DNA from 2 places in the Bradyrhizobium sp. STM 3566 genome. Region 2 is predicted to be linked to the other one. Evidence: predicted binding sites of a transcription regulator. Region 2 holds the regulator's gene; the other holds the start of a gene.
The links. Region 2 encodes PhoB, which activates phosphate uptake and scavenging genes when phosphate is short. Its sites were predicted from a motif close to TGTCATNNANCTGTCAT; they were not measured.
Positions count from the first base shown of each region.

Region 1: P6U27_RS12380 (YbhN family protein) is a predicted target of PhoB. The motif match lies at 5,501-5,517, and genes of this name have one in related genera.

Region 1 covers NZ_CP120692.1:2,623,700-2,633,651, reverse strand. Annotated here, with positions in the region: gene P6U27_RS12405 (hypothetical protein) at 1-120, opposite strand, end outside; gene P6U27_RS12400 (hypothetical protein) at 176-610, shown strand; gene P6U27_RS12395 (EAL domain-containing protein) at 806-3,205, opposite strand; gene P6U27_RS12390 (MFS transporter) at 3,477-4,697, shown strand; gene P6U27_RS12385 (ferritin-like domain-containing protein) at 4,755-5,261, opposite strand; gene P6U27_RS12380 (YbhN family protein) at 5,688-6,770, shown strand; gene P6U27_RS12375 (hypothetical protein) at 6,853-8,802, shown strand; gene P6U27_RS12370 (MFS transporter) at 9,123-9,952, shown strand, end outside.
Region 2 covers NZ_CP120692.1:7,559,296-7,569,247, forward strand. Annotated here, with positions in the region: gene P6U27_RS35945 (IS110 family transposase) at 1-821, opposite strand, end outside; gene P6U27_RS35950 (IS4 family transposase) at 1,081-2,181, shown strand; gene P6U27_RS35955 (Hsp33 family molecular chaperone) at 2,955-3,962, opposite strand; gene argF (ornithine carbamoyltransferase) at 4,211-5,134, opposite strand; gene P6U27_RS35965 (aspartate aminotransferase family protein) at 5,134-6,342, opposite strand; gene P6U27_RS35970 (GcrA family cell cycle regulator) at 6,804-7,316, shown strand; gene phoB (phosphate regulon transcriptional regulator PhoB) at 7,577-8,284, opposite strand; gene phoU (phosphate signaling complex protein PhoU) at 8,300-9,016, opposite strand; gene pstB (phosphate ABC transporter ATP-binding protein PstB) at 9,028-9,849, opposite strand; gene pstA (phosphate ABC transporter permease PstA) at 9,846-9,952, opposite strand, start outside.

The DNA of each region.
Region 1 (9,952 bases), 2.9 Mb from region 2:
GGCGACGTGCCAGGACAGCCCCTGCTCCGTCAGCTCGAATCGATGCGCCGAGCCGATCAGCGAGGCCTTGTAGGCGTAGCTCGTGGCCGAACCAGCTTCAGCTCGCTGCATATCGATCATGATCCCATTCGCGATCGGCTTGCGCGATCGCCCTTGCCCATCCTACAAGCGAGGCATGGCTGAGACGACCTATTTTCCGCGCCACCTGATTCTCGGCGCCGCAATGATCTCCGGCGTGCTGCTGGCGCTCGCGGTGCACATGCTGGGCGCGCGCTACGGTCTCGACCTCGGCGGGCTCTGGCGCTCCGACACGCATGAGTTCATCCCCGCGGGCGCGGCGATCGCCTGGTGGCTGATCGCCACGGTCGGCTTCTCCGGCGGCTATTTCACGGCGAGCCTGATGCAGAGCGCCGTTTCCGGACAGATCCCGCAACGGATGCGGCAATTCCTGATCGCGGTCGGCGTGCTCTTGCTTGCGGGAGCGGGCCAGGCGGCCTCGGCGCCGAGCCCGATCCCGACCGTCTCGGGCGTGCTCGCCGGGCTCGCCGCCCTGTGCCTCGGTGCCGTGATGGCGTTCTGCGGCGCGCATTTCGCGCTGCGCCGCGGCTAACACGATTGCCGCCTAGCTTCACCTCTCCCGTAGGGAGAGGTCGGATCGCATCATAAGATGCGATCCGGGTGAGAGGTTACAGTGGCACTGAACGCTGCGGCCCCTCACCCGGATTGCTCAGGCGCGCAATTGCGCGCCATAGCAATCCGACCTCTCCCCGCTGGGTAGAGGTGAAGCTAGGGCGGCGGACCGCGCTCAAGCCGATGCGCGCAGCCGCGGGCGGTCCAGCATCATCGCCACATCGGACGCCGGCCGCGGCTTGCTGAACAGATAACCCTGCGCCTGGGTGCAGCCTTCGCGCCGGAGCAGCTCGAGCTGCACGTCGTTCTCGACGCCTTCCGCCGTGGTGATGATGCCGAGGCTGCGGCCGAGGCCGGTCACCGCACGGATGATCGCCATGGAATCCTCGCGCGTCGCCAGCTCCGACACGAAGGAGCGGTCGATCTTGATCTTGTCGAACGGGAAGCTGCGCAGATAGCTCAGCGAGGAATAGCCGGTGCCGAAATCGTCGAGCGAGATCCGCACGCCCATGGCGCGCAGCTCGTGCAGGGTCGTCAGCGTTGCCTCGCCGTTCTGGAGCAGCACCGATTCGGTGATCTCGAGCTCGAGACGGCGCGCATCAAGCCCCGAAGCGGTCAGCGCTTCGGTCACGGACGTGATCAGGTGCGGGCTCTTGAACTGCACCGGCGACAAATTGACGGCGACATCGACATCGTCGGGCCAGGTGGCTGCGTCGGTGCAGGCGGAGCGCAACACGAACTCGCCGAGCTGAACGATGAGCCCGGTCTCCTCGGCGAGCGGAATGAAGCTGATGGGTGCGATCAGCCCGCGCTGCGGATGGTGCCAGCGCAACAGCGCCTCGAAAGCAACGACGCGACCGCTGGCGACGTCGCGGATCGGCTGATAATAGACCTGAAACTCGTCGCGTTGCAGCGCCGCGCGCAGATCCATTTCCAACAGGCGCCGGGCTTGCGCGCGCGCATCCATGCCGGTCTCGAAGAAGCGATAGGTGCCGCGGCCGTCCGCCTTGGCGCGATAGAGCGCAAGGTCTGCGTTCTTCAACAGCTCATCCGGATTGCTGCCGTCCTGCGGCGACAGCGAGATGCCGATCGAGACGCCGATCACGATCTGATGGTCGTCTATCTCGTAGGGTGCCGAGATGACCTCGACGAGGCGCCCGGCGAGGGACCTCGCAGCGGTCTCCTCGGAACGTCCGATCTGGACCACCGCGAACTCGTCGCCACCGAGCCGCGCCACGGTGTCGTTCTCGCCGACGGTGGCCTTGAGCCTGCGGCCGACCTCCTTGAGCAGCGCATCGCCGATGGGATGGCCGAGCGAGTCGTTGATGTCCTTGAAGTGATCGAGATCGAGACAAAGCACGGCGAGCTGGTCGCCCGACTTGGTGCGACGCAGGCCCTGCTCGAGCTCCTCGTGGAACAGCACCCGGTTCGGCAGGCTGGTCAGCGCATCGTGGCGGGCCATGTGTGAGATCTTGGCCTGCGCCTCCAGCCATTCGGTGATGTCCTCGAAGGTGGCCACCCAGCCGCCGCCCTGCATCGGCTGGTTGACGACCCGGATCGAACGGCCCGACCGATTGACGATTTCGGTCGTGGTGCGGCCCTCGCGCGCGTCGGCGACGAGACGTGCGAAGAATTCATCGGCATTGCCCTGCCACTCGCCCTTGGCCTGCTCTTCCCGCAGCACGTCGACCAGCAGGCGACCGGTCAATGCAATGTCGGTGCGGCGGAGCATCGCGGCATAGCGCTCGTTGAACAGGATGATCTTGCCGTCCGCATCGAACATGCACAGTCCCTGCGACATGTTCTCCAGCGCGCTGTCCAACACGATCTGCTGGCGGCCCAGCTCGCCCTTGGCGCGGCGGTCGAGCAGCGCTGCTACCAGTGCGATCACGATGATCGCAGCCGCAGCACTCGCGGTGAAAACCGACAGCGATGTCGGCGGGATCGACAGTCCGCTGATCGCCAATGCCGGATCCGGCGTCAATTGCACTGCGCCCATAGCCGTGAAATGATGCGAGACGATGGCGATCGTCAGCAGCACAGTGGCGCCGAGCGCGCCGGACAAGCTTTCGCGTCGTCCAGCGACATGGAGTGCGAATGCACCGAAGACGAGCCCAAGCAGGATCGACGCGGCCACGGTGCCGGTTGCCCAGCTGACGCGCGCAGGGATCTCGAGGGCCATCATGCCGGTATAGTGCATCGCCGCCACGCCGCCTCCGACAATCGCCCCTCCGAGTGCAACGAGGCTGGGTCGCATGGTCGAAACCGCAACACTCAAGCCGACAAATGTGACGGCGATGGCGAAGATCAGCGATAGCAGCGTCACCGGCACGTTATAGGCGCCGACGGCACCCGGGCCGTACGCCAGCATGGCGATGAAATGCGTCGCCCAGATGCCGCAGCCGGCAACGACTGCGTCGAGCGTTAACCATACCAGGCGCCCCGATCCTCGCGTCGCGCGCGCCCGGTGAAACAGGCTGATTGCAGCCGAACTGGCGAGCAGGCAAACCGCGCCGCCAAGCGCGACCAGTCGCCAGTCGTGTTCATCCGTCAGACAGTAAAGCACCTGGTACATGAGCTTTCCCCAAACCTGCCATTACCAGAGCGGGCAAGTGGTGGATTTTGGGTAACGGAGGAGGACTGGCTTGCCGGATGGTGAACAGGCGCTTCCAGAATCAACCGTTCGTTGCGGTCCGAATGTCCTTCGCTGTCGTCTTTTCAACGGGGGATGGGCTCTGCCTGGATAGTCAATCTTCACGCGCGCAGGCCAGCCGCGCCGGCTGCACAGGGAACGGCGCATGATTGCTTCGAGTTGGGTGCCGTGAACCTACATCCAGGGGTCATGCATGGCGACGAAGCACACCTCCGTTCCATCACGCGCCGAGTCGGAGTTCAGCAGGACCGCGACCCTTGCAACCGTCGCCGCCCTGATCGCGGTGCTGTTTGCCGGCAGCACCGTGGTGACGCCCCTCTATGTGATATACGAGCGGCAGTTCGGCTTCGCGCAGGTCACCCTGACGCTGATCTACGCGGCCTATGTGATCGGCAATCTGGCAGCGCTGCTGGTGTTCGGGCGCATCTCCGACCAGATCGGCCGCCGCCGGACGGCCGCAATCGCAACGGCCATCGCCATCATCGGCGCGCTGGTGTTCCTGTTCGCGCACGGCATCGCGGCGCTCTATGTGGGGCGGGTGCTGAGCGGGTTGGCGATCGGGATCGGTGCGGGAACCGGCACGGCGTGGCTTTCGGAGTTGATCGACGAAACGGACAAATCCCGCGCCACCGTCGTCGCGACGTCCGCAAACTTCGCTGGCCTCGGTATCGGTGCGGTGATCGCGGGCCTGCTCGCCGACTACGCACCACATCCGTTGCGGACCCCTTTCATTGCCTATCTTGCGGCTCTCATGATGACGGTCATCCTGATCGCCTTTGCCGGCGAAACCGTTCCCCGGCCTCTCGATGCGCTCAGGCAGGTCTCGCTCCGTCCGCGCGCAGCCGTGCCCACCGCCATTCGCGCGGCGTTCGTCGCACCGGCGGTGACTGGCTTCGGCGCGATGGCTCTGGTGGCGTTCTTTGCCGCGCTGGTGCCGAGTGTGCTCGCCAACGAGCTGCACGAGACCAGCCACGCCATCGCGGGGGCCGTCTTCCTCGAGCTCGCTGCGACGGTTGCCATCGTCATCGCGCTGACGCGGCCGCTGCCGAGCCGGACGGCCATGCTGTGCTCGCTGGGCCTCATGCTCCCGAGCGTGTCATTGATCGTCGCCGCACAGTTCCAAGGCTCGCTCGCCCTGATGATCGCCGCGACCGCGCTATGCGGCGTCGCGGTGGGACTGGGTTATCGCGGCAGCCTGCAGGTGGTGAACCAGATCGCGCCGGAGGATCGTCGCGCGGAAGTGGTCTCGGCCTATTTCATCTGCGGCTTTCTCGGCAACGCCCTGCCGGTGATCGGCATCGGCGTGATCTCGACCCTGGCAAGCCCGCGTGTTGCGAGCCTGGTCTTCGCCGCGATGATCGCGGCCTTTGCCGTGATCGCGCTCGGCTTCGGCCTCAGATATTCGGATCGCTGAATCGAGAACGCCGCGCTGACGGCGCGGCGTTGCCGATATCGTTCCGCTACATTCGCCTCAGCTCGCCGCGCGCAGATTCACCTTGCTCTCCGCAAGCGCCGTCAGCTTCTTGTCGGTCGCCTTCTCTTCCTCGAGCGTCTTGGCCAGCACAGCCGCGCAGTCATTGCGGCCGAGCTGCTTGGCCCAGGCGATCAGGCTGCCGTAGCGGGCGATCTCGTAATGTTCGGCGGCCTGCGCCGCATTGATCAGGGCCGCATCCAGCACCGCCTGGTCCGCAACCTCACCCGCGGTCTCGTCGGCTTCCTCGATGATGCCGTCGATGGCCGGGCAGTCGACCGCCTTCACGGCGACGCCGTGCATCTTGAATACTTCCTCGAGCCGGGTGACGTGCTGATTGGTTTCCTCTAGGTGCGTCAAAAAGCCCTGTTTCAGCTGCGGATCGGTGGCCCTGCTTGCCATCTTCGGCAGCGCCTTGGTGAGCTGCTGCTCGGCATAATAGATGTCCTGGAGCTGATGCACGAACAGATCGTTCATGGTCTTGATGTCCTTTGTGAACAGTCCCATCGTTCCGGTCCTCTCGGTTTTGGGAACACGGAGGCGTCGGCTTGCATGAAAAGCCGCATATTCCGCCATGTTCGATTGCTGATCGAGCCTAACGAGCACGCGGTATCGACGTTCCAAAAAGGCCGATGACCACTTGCGCTGGAACAATGCGGACGGCGCCAAGATTTGAAATCATGCTGGCACACTAAGCGCGCGAGCGGAGCCGGTTTCACGACTCATATGCTTAAGGCGCACCCGATGTGAACCGCGTATGACAAAAGTGGCCGGTCCAACGCAGAACCTAATGTTGTCAAGGGCTGCACAAGCCGCTGTTTTTGCCTTAAATGAGCTGGATCATGCCTAGCGATCGATGCTTGCCTTTGGCCGTGATCGCGCCTGACCGGCCAATGCCTGGCCCGGTCGTCTTTGCCCCCGCCGGGAGGATGAATGCACGGACTGCTGCCCGCGCTGAAGCGCGGCTTCAAAAGATGGATCGGCTGGCGACGGCTCGGAATTGCCGCGAGCGTCTTCATCATCGCCTTCGCGATCACAACGCTGGTGCGGACCCTCAAGGGCATCGATACCGGGGTCATCCTGACCGCATTGACCGAGATTCCGCGCGGCAGTATCGGGCTGGCGGCGATCTGCGTCTTCTTTGCGTTCTGCACGCTGACCTTCTACGACTTTTTTGCGCTGCGAACGATCGGCAAGAAGCACGTGCCCTATCGCATCGCGGCGCTGTCCAGCTTCACGTCCTATTCGATCGGCCACAACATCGGCGCCACCGTCTTCACCGGCGGGGCAATCCGCTTCCGGATCTATTCGGACTACGGGCTGAACGCGATCGACGTCGCGAAGATCTGCTTCCTGTCGGGCCTGACCTTCTGGCTCGGTAACATCTTCGTGCTCTCGATCGGCATGGCCATCCATCCGGATGCCGCCTCCGCGATGGACCAGCTGCCCGCGCCGCTCAACCGCCTGATCGCGCTCGGCGGCCTCGCCTCGATCGGCGCCTATCTGGTCTGGCTCTGCATGGGCGCAAAGCGGCGCGAGCTCGGCCAGAAGGGCTGGAAGGTGGTGCTGCCATCGGCGCCGCTGACATTGGTGCAGATCCTGATCGGCGTGGTCGATCTCGGCTTCTGCGCCACCGCCATGTACCTCTTGATGCCGGCCAGCCCGCCGATCGACTTCATGTCGCTCGCCGTCGTGTTCATTCTGGCGACCCTGATCGGCTTTGCCAGCCACGCGCCCGGCTCGATTGGCGTGTTCGATGCAGCCATGCTGGTGGCGCTGCCGGAATTCGGCCGCGAACAGCTGCTGGCGACGCTGCTGGTGTTCCGTCTTCTCTATTTCGTGATCCCGTTCGCCCTTGCCATCTCCATCATGGGCGCGCGCGAGCTCTGGATGAACGTGGTCAAGCCGTGGCAGGAACGACGGCGGCTGGCGGAGGCCTGCGCGCAGGCCAACCTGCCCAAGCAGGTGACGACCATGGAACGTGAGCGGTCGCTGCGCCAAGTCGCCAAGCGCTAGGTCTCCCCTGAGACAAAGGTTGCAGGCGGGTGAGCAATGCTCTCTTATTTCCGCCTCAACTTTGCCGTTGAAGACGCGGGCCATGTTCCGATCATCGCTTAAAACCCTCTCCGCAGGCGCCCTGCTGCTTGTCGGGTTGCTGACGATTTTGCCGCCCGAGCCCGCTGCCGCACAGGACGATGCCTTGCAAATCACCTGGGAGGTACGTAACCGCTTCCGGCTGTTCCGTGAGGAGCGCGACTTCCTGCTCCATGTCGAAAACGCGCGTAACCGCAGCATCCTTGCCGCCGAGCAGTCACTGGAGCTCCAGAGCGAGGGCCGCGGCTGGGCCCGCAACATGGTCAACCGCCTGTGCATCGACCTCCAGGGCCGGGTCAACCAGCCTTGCACCCGCGACAACGTCAAAGAGAACTACATTACACCGATCGACCATCCGGTGACGGTACGCCTGACCGGCGCGGTGCCGGTCGGCGCCATCTGCACCTGGTCGTTCGATGATGGCGATGGACCGCAAGCCTCGACCTTCGACTGCGCCGAGCCGATCAATTTGCGCGTCCGCTACGGCAAGCCGACGGTCGCGACCGTCGACGTCTCAGCCGGCTCCGATCCGACCCAGCGGGTCCAGACCGAGATTCAGGTCCGCGACATCTTCGTCGCTGGCCTAGGGGATAGCATCGCCTCCGGCGAAGGCAATCCGGATCGGCCGCTGGCACTGGCAGATGAAGGATTTTGCTTCCGCTCCTATCTCGGCACTGCAGGCGCGCAGTATTACCGGCCGAGCCGCCATGGCTTCAAGGGCGGTCGCGCCTGTGAGGCGCCGGATACGCTCGCCAACTGGCAACGTTACAGCGCGCTCTGGTTCAACGCACCTTGCCATCGCTCGCTCTACAGCTATCAGGCGCGTACCGCGCTGGCGCTCGCCGTGCGCTATACCCACATCGCCGTGACCTTCCTGCCGCTCGCCTGCACCGGCGCCAGCATTGGCGACGGGCTGCTCGGCTCACAGCGCGCCCGCGAATGCCCGCCCGGCAAGACCGGTGTCTGCAACACCAGCGTGAACGCGCAGCTCGCCGAGCTGCGCGAAGCGCTCACCGCGGCAAAGAAACGCCAGCCCGACCGCACGCTCGATCTCGTGCTGCTGTCGGTCGGCGCCAACGACGTCTATTTCTCCGGCCTCGTCGCCGACGTCATCGTCGACACTGCGACCGAGCGCACGCTGTTCCGCCGCTCCGGCGTGATGGCCAGCGTCGATGATTCCCGCGATGCGCTGCAGCGCGAGCTGCCGCAGAACTTCGTCAAGTTGCGCGAGGCGCTGAAGCCGCTCGTCGGCGGCGACCTCTCGCATGTGGTCTATGTCTCCTATGCCAATCCTGCGCTCGCCGACGGCGGCGTGCCCTGCCGCGGCGGCCGCGCCGGCTTCGACATCCATCCGTCCTTCAACGCCGACCCGCAGCGCCTCGCCCGCGTCTCCACCTTCGTCGACACGGAATTCCTGCCGCAACTGAAGGGACTCGCTACCTGCACCCGCGGCGCGCTGTGCCGCGATCCCGAATCCGACCGCATGACCTTCGTCGACGGGCACCAGGCCGCGTTCGCCGATCACGGCTTCTGCGCCCATTCCGGCAGCGATCCCGAATTCGACCGCAGCTGCTTTGCCGAGAACGGCCAGAGCTTCAATCCTGATATCGTCAGCGCAGCGAGCCAGCCGATGCTGTGCGGTCGCGGCGCCTCGGAATATCGCGCCTACCTGCCCCGCGCGCGCTGGATCCGCGATGCCAACGACAGCTATTTTGCTGCGATGACCTATCCGCAGGGCCTGCCCGCGGCGAGCCAGCCGACCGACATCCACGACGCGACCTGGGGCGTGCTGTCCGCCGTTTATGGCGGCGCCGTGCATCCGAGCGCCGAAGGCCACGCCGCGATGGCGGATGCGGCACTGCCGGCTGCAAGCGCCGTGCTCGGGCTCGACGCGGTGCCTCCCAACGTGACGCGAGGATTTCTGCCTCAGCTGCTGCCGAGCGCGCAGCAGTAGCACGACGCTCCTTCCACTTACTCGGTGTCATCGCCCGACTTGATCGGGCGATCTGGTACGCCGTGACAGCAGTGATTCAATCGAGAGGCCGCGGCGTACTGGATTCCCCGCTTTTGCGGGGAATGACAGCGGTATGCGGAGCACGAGCTCGCGCATCATCAAAGCTTGCGCGTTCGCCATCACCACGAACGTCCCCTCACCTGCCGTTCCATCAATCCAAAAACGGCATCGATCGATACTCCCTTGAACTTGGACACCCCGCCGCGCGCACCTCTAGGACTCGGGTCGAGGAAAACATTTCGACTTCGAGGAGGCGCGTGATGAGCGCAGTGGTGTCCGCAGCGGACGTGAGTAGGTCTCGCGTCAGGCTGTTCATCGTGACCATGTTGTTCCTGGTCACCACCGTGAATTATGCCGACCGCGCTACGCTCTCGATCGCGGGTCCCGCGCTCTCGAAAGAGCTGAATCTCGATCCCGTCGCCATGGGCTGGATCTTCTCGGCCTTCGGCTGGTCCTATGTCGTGGCGCAGGTGCCGGGCGGCTGGCTGCTCGACCGCTACGGCTCGCGCCTCGTCTATGCCTTCAGCATCATCATCTGGTCGCTGTTCACGCTGATGCAGGGCTGGGTCGGCTTCCTCAGCGCCGGCGCTGCCATCGTCGTGCTGTTTGCGCTTCGCCTGCTTGTCGGCATTGCGGAGGCGCCTTCCTTCCCGGCGAATGCGCGCATCGTCGCGGCCTGGTTTCCCGGCAATGAACGCGGCACCGCATCCGCCTTCTTCAACTCCGGCCAGTACTTCGCCACTGTGATCTTCGCGCCGCTGATGGGCTGGATCGCGCACACCTACGGCTGGCGCTTCGTGTTCTTCGTGATGGGCGCGCTCGGCATCGTCATGGGCCTCGTCTGGCTCAGGACCATCTATGGCCCGAAGGAGCACCCTTCGATCAACGAGGCTGAGTTCGACTACATCAGGGAAGGTGGCGCGCTGGTCGATCTCGACGCGCCCAAGGATGATCGGCTGCGCGCGCGTGCGCCCGAGGCCGGCTCCGGCTGGGACCACATCCGCCAGCTGCTTTCCAATCGCATGATGCTCGGCGTCTATCTCGGCCAGTACTGCATCAACACGCTGACCTATTTCTTCCTGACCTGGTT
Region 2 (9,952 bases):
TTGAACACCGGATTGTTCAGCGTTGCGGCACCGACACAGGGCATGTAGAGGGCATTTCGCACCCAGCGGCGGCCACCCTTGATGCAGCGTTCACCTCGACGTTTGCCGCTATCATCGTCATAAGGAGCAACGCCCATCAACGCGGCGGCAACTTCGTCGCTCACCTGCCCCAGCTCCGGTAGTCCTCCAAGCAGCGCCATTGCGGTCCCCTCAGCAAAGCCTGGTACGCTCTGGATGATCTCGGCACGTTTGGCAAAGTCCGGCGTTGTCTTGATCGTCGCCGCGATCGCGGTCTCGAGCGCGGCGATTTCGTCAGCCAGCTTCTTAAGAAGACGCGCGCGAGCCTTCTGAACAAGGGCCGGCGCCTCATGCTCCTTCTGCATTTCCAGGCGAGCCCTGACGTCAAGCAGGCCTTGGCGTCCCTTCACCAGTGCCTTCATCTCCTCGTGAGCGGGATTGTCGACTTGGCTGGGAGCCTCGCCGAATGTCTCGGCGAACCAGGAGATCATCTCCGCGTCGATCTTGTCATTTTTCGCAAGGCGTCCCGCCGATTCCGCAAAGTGGCGAACCCGTTTGGGATCGACGATCCGTACTTCCAGCCCTGCTTGGCGCAACGCCTTGGCCCATACCCGCTCGTAGCCGCCGCTTGCCTCCATCACTGCCTTGCCGACCTGATGCTTGCGAAGCCATGCAATCAAGCTCCGTCGCCCCGCCGCGGTTGTTGGGCAAGTCTTCCGCTCCGTTACGGTCCGAATGCACGCATCAATCTTGTCTTTAGCGACATCGATGCCGACGACAACCAGATCGTCTTGTGTCATCATCCACTCCCTTCCTTGCCTGGTACGGGCTCGCAGCCCTTGCAACTGTTCGGGTTCAGGAAGACACCGGAGCTGTCCCTTGCTCTTTAGCAGGCTCTGTCGCCTTTGGGCGCAACGGGCTCAGTTCCGGCAACGGGCGGTTCTGATCCAACCGCCCGTTGCCACATTCTGGCAGATTTCGGGGACACAAGGGCGCAGGGAAGACCGCATAGGCGTTAAGTTTGTTCTTGAGTGTTGGAATCACACGTGATTCCAAGGCGGGATGGCAGACGAATCGCTTCTGAACGAGGACTGGACGAGAGTGGTTACGCAGCTCGGCGGGGCTGCGCAGCTTGAAATAAGTGCGCGCCAGACGAAGGCTTTCGTGCGGCGGCGCCAAATTCCAGATGCGGTGGCGTTACTTCGGCTGATGCTGGCCTATTGTCTGGGTGAAAGAGGGTTGAGATCGACAGCCGCGTGGGCCGCTTCTGTTGGCCTTGCCGACCTCAGCAGCGTGGCGTTGTTCTATCGCCTGCGTCAATGTGGCGATTGGTTTGCAGTGCTGGTGGAGGGCTTGCTCGCTGCGGCAGCCCCGAAAGCGAGCCGAGGCCGCCTGATCCGCATTATCGATGCGACGACAGTGCCTCAGGCAGGACCGGCTGCGCGCAGGAACAGTGAGCTTTGGCGCGTTCATAGTGCATTCGATCTGCCATATGAGCGCTTTGGTCACTTCGAGCTGACAGATCAGCAAGAAGGCGAAACGTTTGACCGGATACCGGTGGTCAAGAACGAGATCCGCATTGCTGACCGCGCTTATCTACAACCTGACCGCATCGCCGCTGTGCGCGACGCCGGGGCAGACGTTTTGATCCGAGCGGGCTGGAAGAACGCACGTTGGCTTGATGCCAAAGGCCTTCCGTTCGATCTGATGGCCCAATTGCGTGCGGCGAAGGCGCACGGACTGATCGATCGGAGGATTTGGATCAAACGCAAGGACGGTGCGCCTCTGGCTATGCGTCTGGTCGCAGTCAAGAAGCCCGCCGGTGCAGTCGCGGCTTCGCGCCGTAAAGCCCGGCGCGACGCACAAGACGAAAACCGCGTCATCTCCAAAGAAACTCTGGAAGCCGCGGATTGGGTCATTCTGGTCACGTCGCTCGCGCGGGACGAGTTCTCCACCAAGGATGTACTCGCGCTCTATCGACTGCGATGGCGCATCGAACTTGGCTTCAAGCGACTGAAGAGTCTGATTGGTCTCAAGACGCCACCTGGAACCGATCCGCGCTCCGCCAAGCCCTACTTGCTGGCACACCTCTTGATCATCCTGCTGCTCGAGCCGCTTGCCCGCGACTTCGAGGACTCTCCCCGCTGGACGCAGGCCGCCTGACGGCACCTGGCGCTTGGCGTGTTTTGCAACAACTCGTTGCATCCTTGCTACAAGCGATCATTCCACAACCAACCATCCGTTGCTTTCGCCGCAGAAAGCGAGCGCTTGGGCGGCACCTGCGCGAGCCTCCTCGAAAACGTCCGTATCAATCGATGCTCGCGCTACCTTAACGCCTATGGGGAAGACCGGGTGCTGACCTCGCACCCGCGGTCTGCTGCGCGAAAGGATCGCGCAAAAAGACCGCACAGCAGCATACAGGTGGAGCCAATCACTCGGCCTTCCCTGCGCGATGGTCGGACGGCTTATGCCGCGCTCTCCTGGGAGCCGAATTCCTTCTGGCCTCCCTCGCGCTCGCGGAATTCACCAGCACCGCGCCGGTTGACGCGACTGCCGCCTCCGCAAGAGCTTGACCGTAGCAACGACGGCCAGGACCACACGGTTTTGCCGTACGCACGGTTCGTTGGCGCCACAGGGTTCGACGGCGTTGTGCACGTTGCCACCGAAATGCTGACGCGACGAACCTGACAGCGCCGCTCGTCCGCACGAAGCCTCGGGCTCACGGAGAGCAATCCGCCCTGCCCTTGACATCTCGTACACGACGCTGCTGCGTCCACCGCAAGCCCGGCTCGCGACAATGACGACCTCATGATCGCCCCTCGAGAATGAGCCGGGATGGGCGATACATACGCCAATTCCGAATTTCGGTAAAGCGGAATATCTTTGCGTGACGGGATTGACAGAGGGCGACACAGGCTACGGGCTACGGACGCCGTCTACGCGCCCCCCACGCCCGCCTCGTGCGGCGTGAACTGGTACACCGACGAGCAGAACTCGCAGGTGACGACGACCTTGTCGTCCTTGACCATGGCGGCGCGGTCGTCGGGCGAGAAGCTCTTGAGCATCGAGGCGACAGCATCGCGCGAGCAGGAGCACCGCGCATCGAGAACCTGCGGATTGAACACGCGCACGCCGCGCTCGTGGAAGAGGCGGAACAGCAGCCGCTCGCCCGAGAGCTCGGGATCGATCAGCTCGACGTCCTCGACGGTCTCGATCAGCGAGCGCGCCTCGACCCAAGCGTCGTCCTCAGTGACGCTGTGCGCCTCGGTGCCTTCGGGCGCATCGCCGGGATGCAGATCGGCCTGACGTGCGCGCTCCGGCGCCTTGGGCAGAAACTGCATCAGCATGCCGCCGGCGCGCCAGCGATGCTTGCCGCCGTCGCTACTGCGCCACTCCTCGCCGACCGCGAGACGCACGCGCGTCGGGATCTGCTCGGAACGCAGGAAATATTCGTGGGCAGCGTCTTCGAGGCTGCCGCCGTCGAGCGCGACCAACCCCTGGTAACGACTCATGTCGGGGCCCTGGTCGATGGTCATGGCGAGATGGCCGCGGCCGAGCAGCGCGCCGGAATCCTTCGCCGTGCCCAAGCGCGAGGCATCGAAGCGGGCATAGGCGCGCAGATGGTCCGGCGACTTGTAGTCCACCACCAGGAACGACACCGGGCCGTCGGTCTGGGCCTGAAGAATGAAGCGGCCCTCGAATTTGAGCGCCGAGCCGAGCAGCGTCGTCAGCACGATGGCCTCGCCGAGCAGCTTGCCGACCGGCGCCGGATAGTCGTGCTTGGTGAGAATGTCGTCCAGCGTCGGACCAAGCCGCACCAGACGCCCGCGCACGTCGAGCGCGTCGACCTCGTAAGGCAGCACGGCGTCGTCGATTGGAACCGCCGATGGTGCGCGAACCGGGCCTTCAGGCCCGGTTTTCATGTCAGGGGATTGGGAAACCATGGCGCTTTATCTGGGGTCAGAGAGTGGGAAATGGAAGGGGGGTGAAGAGCCCCAAACTCAGTGTCGTCCCGGGCAAGCGCAAGCGCAGATCCGGCATCCATAACCAGAGGATTGGATGATAGCGCGAGCCGAGAACTCCGAGTCCTCGCGGATCGGGGCTCCGCTCTAGACAACGCTGCGCGTCGTCGGGCGCTGCGCTTGTCCGGGACGACGAATAGTATTTGCGGCCGGCGAAACGCCAACCCCCGCTACTTCACCGCGTCGAAGCACCAGGCCAGAATGCCTTTCTGGGCGTGCAGGCGGTTTTCGGCCTCGTCGAACACGACCGATTGCGGGCCATCGATCACCTCGTCGGTGACCTCCTCGCCGCGATGGGCGGGCAGGCAGTGCATGAACAGCGCGTCGGGCTTGGCGAGCGACATCAGCTTGGCATTGACCTGGTAGGGCTTGAGAACGTTGTGGCGGTGCTCACCCTCCTTGTCGCCCATCGACACCCAGGTGTCGGTGACGACGCAATCGGCGCCGCGCACCGCGGCTTCCGGATCGTTGCCGAGCACGATCGGCGCGCCAGTCGCCTTGATCCAGTCGCGCATCGCCTTTTTCGGCGCGAGCTCCGGAGGCGTTGCGACGTTGAGCTGGAATTTGAAACGCTCGGCGGCATGGGCCCAGGACGCCAGCACGTTGTTGTCGTCGCCGGTCCAGGCCACGGTCTTGCCCTCGATCGGGCCGCGATGCTCCTCATAAGTCATGAGGTCGGCCATCACCTGGCACGGATGCGAGCGCCGCGTCAGGCCGTTGATGACGGGCACGGTGGCGTTGGCCGCAAGCTCCAGCAGCGCATCGTGATTGAGGATGCGGATCATGATGGCGTCGACATAGCGCGACAGCACGCGCGCGGTGTCGGCGATGGTCTCGCCGCGGCCGAGCTGCATCTCGGCGCCGGTGAGCATGATCGCCTCGCCGCCGAGCTGGCGCATGCCGACGTCGAACGAGACGCGGGTGCGGGTCGAGGGACGCTCGAAAATCATCGCCAGCGTCTTGCCTTCGAGCGGTCTCACCGGCTGATGCGCCTTCTGCTTCGCCTTCATGGCGGAAGAGGCGGCGAGCATGCTCTTGAGCTCCGACAGCGGCAGCTCGTTGATATCCAGAAAGTGCTTCGGCGACTTGCTCATCAACTTGCCACCCGCTTGGTCTGACTGGACGAGATCGCAGCGCAGGCGCGCTCCAACCGTCCGACGCTGTCCTCGATCTCCGCCTCGGTGACGATCAAGGGTGGCAGGAAGCGCACGACATTGTCGCCAGCCCCGACCGTGAGCAGTTTTTGGCCGCGCAGCGCCGCGACGAGATCGCCCGAGGGCACCACGGCCTTGATGCCGATCAGGAGGCCCTCGCCACGCACCTCGCTGACGACATCGGGATGACGGTCGATCACGGAGGCGAGCTTCTGCTTGAGCAGCAGCGACATCTTCTGCACGTGATCGAAGAAGCCGGGCTTGAGCATGACGTCGAGCACGGCGTTCGCAGCCGAGATCGCGAGCGGATTGCCGCCGAAGGTCGAGCCGTGCGAGCCGGGCCCCATGCCAGCGGCCGCCTCCGCGGTCGCCAGCACCGCGCCGATCGGGAAGCCGCCGCCGAGCGCCTTGGCGAGCGACATCACGTCGGGCGTGACGCCGGTGCGCCGATAGGCGAAGAGATCGCCGGTGCGGCCCATGCCGGTCTGCACCTCATCGAAGGCGAGCAATATGCCGTGCTCGTTGCAGAGCTCGCGCAGCGCCTTCAGGAAGCCGGGAGGCGCAGAACGAACGCCACCCTCGCCCTGGATCGGCTCGATCAGGATGCCGGCGGTGTGCGGGCCGATCGCCTTCCTCACGGCGTCGAGGTCGCCATGTGGCACTTGGTCGAACCCGTCCATCGGCGGACCGAAGCCCTCGAGATATTTTGCAGATCCGGTGGCGGCGAGCGTCGCCAGCGTGCGGCCGTGGAAGGCGCCCTCGAAGGTGATGATGCGGTAGCGATCCGGATGTCCCTCGGAGAAGTGATGATGGCGCACCAGCTTGATCACGCCTTCCAGTGCCTCGGCGCCGGAATTGCAGAAGAACACGAAGTCCGCGAAGCTTTCCTTGCACAGACGCGCCGCGAGCTTCTCGCCGTCCGGGCTCTGGAACAGGTTCGACATGTGCCAGAGCTTCGTCGCCTGCTCCTGCAACGCCTTGACCAGCGCGGGATGGACATGGCCGAGCGCATTCACCGCCACGCCCGAGGTGAAATCGAGATAGCGGTCGCCATTGGCCGCGATCAGCCAGCAGCCTTCGCCGCGCTCGAAACCGAGGTCGGCCCTGGCGAAAACGGGAAGCAAATGCGGCGCGGCGCTGTCAGTCATGACGTCACTTGAATGTTGCGGACGGTGTGAGACGTGCATTGCGCAACGCACCATCAACCGGCCCCGGAAAACGAAACGTGCCGCCTTTTAAGGGCGGCACGTGAGACTATCTTATGCCTGGCAAGACGGGTGTCAATGCCGCCCGGAAAGCCTCGCGAAACGCTGAATCCGTAGTCTTGCGGTGCCGATTTTGCGGGGTTTTCACCACGGAACATGTGGAAGCGAGTCGGCGGACTCTTGCGCGGGAGTCACGCCATATTGTAGCGTTTGGACTGTCAGATACGACATCTCGTGCAGCGGTTCTGATCCCAAGAGTCCTCATGTACCGGCGTAAACGTTCGGGCGTCCTTGAGCGCGCCCGGCGAGCCTTAAGGGATTCGGGCGGCACGGGTTTTTCAAGGCTTTAGGCATTCGCTGCGAAGGCCAGAGGTTGGCAGGCGCGCAGCGAGGGAAAGGGTGCAATGACGGTTTTGACCTGGTCCGATGATCGCGTCGAGCAGCTGAAAAAGCTCTGGGAGGCCGGACTTTCGGCCAGCCAGATCGCGGCGGAGCTCGGCAATGTGACCCGCAATGCCGTGATCGGCAAAGTGCATCGGCTCGGTCTGTCCGGCCGCGCCAAGAGCCCTTCATCGGCAGCGCCCCGGCCGCGCAAGGCGCGGCCCGCGCAGCACATGATGCGGGTGACCCGCCCCGTCGCACGCGGCAACACCGCGCTGGCGCAGGCCTTCGAGGTCGAGGTGGAGGCCGAACCTGTCACCTACGACAACGTGGTGCCGATGAGCCAGCGGCTGTCGCTGCTGGAATTGAACGAGGCGACCTGCCACTGGCCGGTCGGCGATCCCTCGAGCCCGGATTTCTTCTTCTGCGGCGGCAAGGCGCTCTCCGGCCTGCCCTACTGCGCACAGCATTCGCGCGTGGCCTATCAACCCACAGCGGATCGTCGCCGCGCGCCGGCGAAGCCGGGCACGCGGTGAGTTTGTTGATCTAGCTGATTGCAACGACGGCGCCGTCACACGCTGACGGCTCAACATACCCGAAGTCGTCCCGGCAAGCGCGCCACAAGCGCGCGCAGATCCGGGACCAATAGCCACCGCAAGACGTGGTTACGGGGACTCCGAGTTACCCTTTCGCAAAACAATCACGTCCTGTCGTTATGGGTCCCGAATCTGCGCGCGCCTGTCCGGGACGACACTGAGGCTATGGCAGCAGCCCGCTAAAGCAACGCCAGCAAACCCTACGTCTGCTCTGCCTTCGCGAAACGATCGTCCAGCGCATAGCCGGCGCCGCGAACGGTGCGGATCGGGTCCTGCTCGCGGCCGAGATTGAGCAGCTTGCGCAGGCGGCCGATATGGACGTCGACGGTGCGCTCGTCGATGTAGATGTCGCGGCCCCAGACACTGTCGAGCAGCTGCTCGCGCGAGAACACGCGGCCGGGATGCTCCAGGAAGAACTCCAAGAGGCGATATTCGGTCGGGCCGAGATCGATCGGCCGGCCCGAACGCGCTACGCGGCGCTTGTCGCGATCGAGCTCGATATCGCCATAGGCGAGCACGGTGGCGAGCCGCTCGGGGCTCGCGCGCCGCAAGAGGCCCTTCACGCGCGCGAGCAGCTCCGGCACCGAGAACGGCTTGACGATGTAGTCGTCGGCACCGGTCGCAAGTCCACGCACCCGCTCGCTTTCCTCGCCGCGCGCCGTGAGCATGATGATCGGCAGCTGCTTGGTCTCGGGACGGGTACGAAGCCGCCGGCACAGCTCGATGCCTGACAGGCCCGGCAGCATCCAGTCGAGCACGATCAGATCGGGAATGTGCTCCTTGAGGCGGGTGTCGGCGTCATCGCCGCGCATCACCGTCTCGACGTCATAGCCGTCGCCTTCGAGGTTGTAGCGGAGAAGCTCGGTGAGAGCTTCCTCGTCCTCAACCACCATAATGCGTGCGCCCATGTTGTCGTCGCTCCCTTAGGTATTCGGCACCGTCGTGGCGAAGGTCGTCATGTCGCCCTTCGGCCGCTTGTCGGTGATCGCCTGGCCCTCGATCATGTAGAACACGGTCTCGGCGATGTTGGTGGCGTGATCGCCGATCCGCTCGATGTTCTTGGCGCAGAACATCAGGTGGATGCAGAACGAGATGTTGCGCGGGTCCTCCATCATATAGGTGAGGAGTTCGCGGAACAGCGAGGTGCAGATGGCGTCGACCTCCTCGTCGCCCTTCCACACCGCCATCGCCGCCGGCAGATCGTGCGCGGCATAGGCGTCCAGCACCGACTTGACCTGCTGCTGCACGAGATCGGTCATGTGTTCCAGGCCGCGGAACAGCTTGAGCGGATGGAAATCCGTCTCCAGCGCGGCGACGCGCTTGCCCATGTTCTTGGCGAGGTCGCCGATGCGCTCCAGATCGGTCGCGACGCGCATGGCGCCGACGATCTCGCGCAGATCCACCGCCATCGGCTGGCGGCGGGCGATGGTGAGCACGGCACGCTCCTCGATGCGTTTCTGCAGCGCGTCGAGCTCGGCATCGGTGGTGACGACGCGCTGCCCGAGCGTGACGTCGCGGCGGATCAGCGCGTCGACGGAATCGACGATCATGCGCTCGGCGATGCCGCCCATCTCGGCGACCAGGCGGGTGAGCTCCTGGAGGTCGGTGTCGAAGGCCTTTGCGGTATGTTCAGAACCCATGTTCCGTCTCCTCAGCCGAACCGGCCGGTAATGTAATCCTGCGTGCGCCGGTCGCTCGGCGACGTGAATATCTTGCTGGTGTCGTCGAACTCGATCAACTCGCCGAGATACATGAAGGCCGTCTTGTCGGAGACGCGCGCCGCCTGCTGCATGTTGTGGGTGACGATCGCGATCGTGTAGTTCTCGGACAGTTCCTGGATCAGCTCCTCGACCTTGGCGGTCGAGATCGGGTCGAGCGCCGAGCAGGGCTCGTCGAACAGGATCACCTCGGGCCGCACTGCGACGGTGCGGGCGATGCAGAGGCGCTGCTGCTGGCCGCCGGAGAGCGACAGGCCGGAGGCATTGAGCTTGTCCTTGACCTCGTTCCACAGCGCGCCGCCGCGCAGCGCCTTCTCGACGCGGTCATCCATCTCAGACTTCGAGATCTTCTCATACAGACGAATGCCGAAGGCGATGTTCTCATAGATCGTCATCGGGAACGGTGTCGGCTTCTGGAACACCATGCCGACCCGCGCCCGCAGCAGGTTGAGATCCAGCTTGGGGTCGAGGATGTTGGTGTGGTCGAGCAGCAGCTGGCCGGTGGCGCGCTGGCCCGGATAGAGATCGTACATCCTGTTGAAGATGCGCAGCAGGGTCGACTTGCCGCACCCAGACGGGCCGATGAACGCCGTGACACGGTTGGTGCCGAGCGCCAGGTTGATGTTCTTCAGCGCGTGGTGCTCGCCGTAGTAGAAATTCAGGTTGCGCGCGGTGACCTTGGCGGGCGCCTCGGGCAGCAGCTGCGAGCCGGGATGAACGGTCGGCGCGCTCACGGAAACAGACATTTCACTCATTTTGCAGTCCTCTCGGCGCCGATGATGCGCGCGCCAATGTTCAGGGCAAGCACGGTCAGGGTGATCAGCAGCGCGCCGCTCCAGGCGAGCTGCTTCCAGTAGG